2 regions of the Streptomyces sp. NPDC001220 genome follow, and region 1 is predicted to be linked to the other one. Evidence: riboswitches for the same ligand, from Rfam matches in the RefSeq annotation. Region 1 holds a riboswitch; the other holds the start of a gene.
What was found. Region 1 has a riboswitch for S-adenosylmethionine ahead of ACWDGI_RS09590 (putative leader peptide). Riboswitches for the same ligand answer to the same signal wherever they lie in the genome.

Region 2: another riboswitch for S-adenosylmethionine. It lies ahead of thrC (threonine synthase); the one in region 1 lies ahead of ACWDGI_RS09590 (putative leader peptide).

What each region holds. Positions count from the first base shown of each region.
Region 1 is NZ_JBSFJE010000003.1:350,114-353,035, forward strand. It holds gene ACWDGI_RS09585 (ABC transporter substrate-binding protein) at 1-795, opposite strand, end outside; gene ACWDGI_RS09590 (putative leader peptide) at 1,046-1,162, opposite strand; SAM riboswitch class IV at 1,198-1,311, opposite strand; partial or broken gene ACWDGI_RS09595 (MFS transporter) at 1,640-1,936, shown strand; gene ACWDGI_RS09600 (winged helix-turn-helix domain-containing protein) at 2,242-2,922, opposite strand, start outside.
Region 2 is NZ_JBSFJE010000010.1:151,941-154,862, reverse strand. It holds gene ACWDGI_RS24400 (MoaD/ThiS family protein) at 1-112, opposite strand, end outside; gene thrC (threonine synthase) at 159-1,445, opposite strand; SAM riboswitch class I at 1,464-1,626, opposite strand; gene ACWDGI_RS24390 (glucosyl-3-phosphoglycerate synthase) at 1,784-2,728, shown strand; gene ACWDGI_RS24385 (alpha,alpha-trehalose-phosphate synthase (UDP-forming)) at 2,811-2,922, shown strand, end outside.

The DNA.
Region 1 (2,922 bases):
CTGCCCGGACTGCAGACTGCCGGCCCGCACTCCGGCCTCGGGCACGACCTTGAACACCAGCTTGTCCAGGTAGGCCTCGCCCTTCTTCGACCACAGCGAGGAACCCCAGTCGTACCCGGTCCGCCTGGCCAGGGTGACCGACTGGTTCTGCACGTACTGCTTCAGCACGAACGGCCCGGAGCCGACCACGCCGTCACTGCACTTCTGCTGCGGGGACTTCTTCACGCTCGCCGACGACTCGATACCCAGCGAGTGGGTCGAAGTCGCCTGCAGGAACTGGGCGTTGGGCTGCTTGAAGGACACCTTGACGGTGAGCGGGTCGACCACGGTGGTGCTTTCGACACCGCTCAGATAGCCCTCCGCGAGGGTGCCCAGGGCGCCGAGGTCCGGCACCGCGTCGAAGTTGTCCTTGACCACCTGGGCGGTCAGCTTCGAGCCGTCGCTGAAGGTGACCCCCGGCCGCAGATGGAACGTGAACGTCGTCGCGTCGCTGCTGATGTCCCAGCTCTTGGCGAGCCACGGCACGATCTTGCCGGTCTTCGGGTCCTGGTCGGTGAGGGAGTCCACGATCTGGCGCACCGAGTAGATGGTGTCGTTGCTTCCCACCTGCTGCGGATCCACGCAACCGGCGTCGGATCCCACCGCGAAGGTCAGGGTGCCGCCGGACTTCGCCCGGCCGCTTCCGCCGCCGGAGCCGTCGTCGCCCGAACCGCACGCGGTCAGCAGGACACTGGTGGTCAGGAGCGCGGCCAGGGGCGCCCATCGGGAGGGTCTGAAATCCGGAAGTGCAGTCACGGAGGGCTTTCTCCTACTCGTGTCACCCGGCACGGGGTGCCGGGCTTCGGGGCGCGAGGCACGGCCGTGCAGGGGCGTGCAGGGGCGTGCAGGGGCGTGCGGCCCCGGCCGGATCGGCGCCGGCCGGGGAAGCGCAGTGCAGACGGAGGACGAACGGAGGCAGGTGGACGACACCGGGGACCGGTGACGGGGAAAGGCGCCGCGAAGGGCCAGGCCGGTGACGAGGGTCAGCCGGCGGCAGGCGGGCCGGTCAGGCCCGACAGAGGCAGCTGGTCGAGCGCTTCAGATCGATGTGGCGCCGGCGCGAGAGCCGGGAGTACGCCGTGGCGTCGGCGGGGGAGGCAGCCGGGTCGTCGCCGTGTCGCATGCCGGTCCCTCCTCGTCTCCGGCCCCGGTCACGGGGCCACGCGCTTGCGGGAGTCGTCGCTGACCCCGCCGGGCTTTCACCTGGAGCACCCCACCGCGGGGGAGGGTTGCCGGTCAGCGAGCCAGGGCTTGACGCTGACACTCAATGCCGTTGGCGATCGTACGGATCGGTTTTGGCGTACGTCAATGCCGCATCCGGCGCCCTGTTCGAGAAGACGGGACCGTCTCACGTGCCGGGACGCGCGGTGGACGCACCTGGTGCCGTGTGCTTTGATCCGGCCATGGAGACCGCAGGTCAGGCACGCACGGTGCGGCTCGACCCGTTCTGGGTGGGCCGCCGCGCCGACCAGTTCGACCAGACCTGTCGCTGACCGCTCGCGCTCCCTTCACCCTTCTCCAGCCGCGAACACGCCGTCGCCGAGCGGCCGTTCCCGCCCCTGTGCGTCCCAACTCGTCGTGACTTGCCGGAGAGAGAGGCATGGCCGTCAACAGCAGCGCTCCGACAGGGGTGTTCGCCGCGCTACGGGTCCGTGACTACCGGATCTACTGGAGCACCGGCCTGGTGTCCAACATCGGCAGCGCCATGCAGGGGGTCGCGCTGGACTGGTTCGTCCTGACGCTCACCCACAGCGGAACCGCGCTCGGCTGGGTCGCCGGACTCCAGTTCGCCCCCGTACTGCTGTTCGGCCTGTGGGGCGGGGTCATCGCGGACCGGTACGACCGCCGGACCCTGCTGCTGTGGACCCAGACGCTGTACGCGGTCCAGGCCCTGCTCCTGACGGTCATCGTCTTCTCCGGGCATGGCGCGCTGTGGCTGCTGTACGTGCTGTCGTTCGGCCGCACCGCCCGGCCCCCGGTCGGCGTCGGCGACGGCATCGGCATCGGGATCAGGCTCGGCGTCGGCGTCGGCGTCGGCGTCGGCATCAGGCTCGGCGTCGGCACCGGCATCGGCGTCAGCGACGGCGCCGACCGGCCGCTCGCCGTCCCCCGATCACCGGCCGCCACACGAACCGTCCGTCGGAGAAACGCCCCCTGCCGTCCGCCGGAGAAGCGCCCCATGATCGCCCGTGACCCGGGCCGTCAGCCGCTCTCGGCCGGTGCCGGTGCCGGTGCCGGTGTCGCGCGCAGGCGGAAGCCGACGCCCCGTTCCGTCGTGAGCAGAGCCGCTGCACGGGGGCCCAGTTTGCGACGGATGCGGTGGATGTGCAGGTCGACGGAGCGGCTGCGGCTGCCCGCCCATTCGCCCAGCCCCGAGCGCAGGTCCTCCCGGGTGATGACCCGGCCGTTGCCGCGCAGCAGGGCGGTCAGCAGCCGGAACTCCAACGGGGTCAGGGCGACGGGAGCACCGTCCACCAGCATGCGCTGCCCGCCCGGGTCCAGACTGATCGGGGACGGGGCGGCGGCCACGTAGGACCCGGGCAGCGTGCCGCCGGGCACCACCGGCAGGCCCGCGGCGCGCCAGGCCTCGTAGCCGCCGGCGATGTCGGTGGCCCGCACCAGTCCGAGGTCGTGCAGCCCGGCGGCGGCCATGCTCGACATGTAACCCTGCGAGCACATGATGATCGCGCGCAGGGAGTGGTCGACGGCCTCCTCGATGCGCCAGGCGCTGCACGGGTCCAGCCGCCACTCCAGCACGTTCCGGTCCATGACGAGGGAACCGGGGATCTCGCCCTCGGCGCGTCGCACCAGGTCCGCGCGGACGTCCACCAGCAGGGCGCCGTCGCCCAGTTCACGGGCCGCGTCCGCCGGGGCCAGCCGCGT
Region 2 (2,922 bases), on a different contig from region 1:
TCTTCTCCAGGTCGGAGATGACCTCGCCGAGGGTGCCGCCTTCGGCGCTGACTTCGGCCTGACCACCGGTGTAGGTGCGCAGGATGGTGGGGATGCGAACGGTGACGCTCACGTTTGAACCTCCGATCGGGGCAACGCCCTGGTTTCCAACAGCTGTCTCAGGCGAGCCCGGCCTCGCGGAAAGACTCGAGATTCGGGCGGATAGTCGCCGTGAGCCCGGTCCCCGCCACGGCGTCCAGCGTCTTCAGTCCATCACCCGTGTTGAGTACAACGATCGACTTCGCCGGATCGATCAGCCCATTCTCGATGAGCTTCCTGGTGACTCCGACCGTCACCCCGCCCGCGGTCTCCGCGAAGATTCCCTCGGTCCGCGCGAGCAGCTTGATCGCGTCGACGACCTGCTCGTCGGTGACGTCCTCCACCGCACCGCCGGTACGGCGCGCGATGTCCAGGACGTACGGCCCGTCGGCCGGGTTGCCGATGGCCAGCGACTTGGCGATGGTGTTCGGCTTCTGCGGCCGCACCACGTCGTGGCCCGCCTTGTAGGCCACCGACACCGGCGAGCATCCCTCGGCCTGCGCGCCGAAGATCTTGTACGGCCTGTCCTCGACGAGCCCGAGCTTGATCAGCTCCTGCAGCCCCTTGTCGATCTTCGTGAGCTGCGAGCCGGAGGCGATCGGGACGACCAGCTGGTCCGGGATCCGCCAGCCGAGCTGCTCGCAGATCTCGTACGCCAGGGTCTTGGAGCCCTCCGCGTAGTACGGCCGCAGGTTGACGTTGACGAAGCCCCAGCCCTCGCCGGCCGAGTCGCCGATCAGCTCGGAGCAGAAACGGTTCACGTCGTCGTAGTTGCCCTCGATGCCGACGAGCTCGCCGCCGTAGATCGCGGCCATGACGATCTTGCCCTGCTCCAGGTCGTGCGGGATGAACACGCAGGAGCGGAAGCCGGCCCGGGCGGCGGCGGCGCCGACCGCCCCGGCCAGGTTGCCGGTGGAGGAGCAGGAGAGCGTGGTGTAGCCGAAGGCGCGCGCGGCCTCGACGGCCTGGGCGACGACCCGGTCCTTGAAGGAGTGCGTCGGGTTGCCGGAGTCGTCCTTGACGTACAGGCCGCCGGTGACGCCGAGCTCCTTCGCCAGGTTGTCGGCCTGGACGAGCTTGGTCCAGCCCGGGTTGATGTTCGGCTTGGTCGCCACGTCCGCGGGGACGGGCAGCAGCGGCGCGTAACGCCAGATGTTCGCGGGACCCGCTTCGATCCGCTTCCGCAGCTCCTCGGTGTCGTAGGCCGAGAAGTCGTACGCGATTTCGAGCGGGCCGAAACACTCCTCGCAGGCGAACACCGGGCCGAGCGGCACGCGGTGGCCGCACTCGCGGCAGCTCAGGGCAGTGGCGGGACCGAGGTCGACGGTCGTGGAGTCGGTGGTGGTCGCAGCAGTCTGCACAGCCATGTGAGGCGAGGCCCTTTCTCCTCATCTTCCTCACGACGCATCTCGCCGTGAGACGGATTTGGCACCTTCCCTAGCCGGGAGCCTCGCGAGTGATCGACAGTGATCAGCGATCAGCGAGTAACCGACTGGAGGGTTGCCGGGGCTTCATCGGGCCGTATCCCTCTGCCCCTCTGGATGAGCGGTATGCGGTTGTCAACGACCGGTGACCCCAGGACATGCGATGGTCATCGGCGTTGTTCAAGACTGTAACCGAAGGCCAGGACAGTTGAGAGAGTCGTCCGAACCGCGAGATGGATCACACCTCGCAGTGTGATCGTGACAGTGAGGAGCCGCTGACTGTGCTGGAAGAAGTCGAGCGCTGGCTGGCCACCCGCTCCTGGTCCATGAACGACCGCCCGCTGCACCGGATACTCGCCGCCAAGCAGCGCACCGGACAGTCCGTCTCCGTGGTGCTGCCCGCGCTCAACGAGGAGGCGACCGTCGGCGACATCGTCGCGATCATCCGTCACGACCTGATGCGGCAGGCGCCGCTCGTCGACGAGCTCGTGGTCGTCGACTCCGGCTCCACCGACCGTACGGCGGCGGTGGCCGCGGCGGCCGGCGCCCGGGTCGTGCACCGCGACACGATCCTGCCGCGCATCCCCACCGTCCCCGGCAAGGGCGAGGTCCTCTGGCGCTCCCTCCTCGTCACCACCGGGGACATCGTCTGCTTCGTCGACGCAGACCTGCGGGAGTTCTCCTCCGACTTCGTCACCGGGATCGTCGGCCCGCTGCTGACCGACCCGGACGTGGACCTGGTCAAGGCGATGTACGACCGCCCGCTCGCCGGCTCGGCCGGACAGGGCGGCAGGGTCACCGAACTGATGGCCCGCCCGCTGCTGAACATGCACTGGCCGCAGCTGGCCGGGTTCGTCCAGCCGCTCGGCGGCGAGTACGCGGCCCGCCGCTCGCTCCTCGAACAGCTCCCCTTCCCGGTCGGCTACGGCGTGGAACTGGGCATGCTGGTCGACGCCCTGCACCTGGTGGGCCTGGACGCCCTCGCCCAGGTCGACGTGGGGGTCCGCAAACACCGTCACCAGGACGGCCAGGCCCTCGGCCGGATGTCCGCCGCGATCTACCGCACGGCCCAGCTGCGGCTGGCCCGCGGCCACCTGATCCGCCCCTCCCTCACCCAGTTCGAGCGGGGTGAGGACGGCTTCGAACCGCGCACCTACTCCGTGGACACCGAGGAACGGCCGCCGATGGCGGAGATCGCCGAGTACGCCGAGCGCCGGGTGGCGTGACTTCGTCGTACGGCCGTATACGGCGGCGCGTCGGGCGTAGCCGTACGTTTGAGCGTTTCCGGGCCGGGCTAGGTTGTGGCGTATGGCTTCCACCGGCGGTGCTGAGGTGCTGGTCGCGTCCAACCGCGGCCCGGTTTCGTATGACGTGGGCGAAGGCGGTGCCCTGCACGCCAGACGCGGCGGCGGCGGGCTGG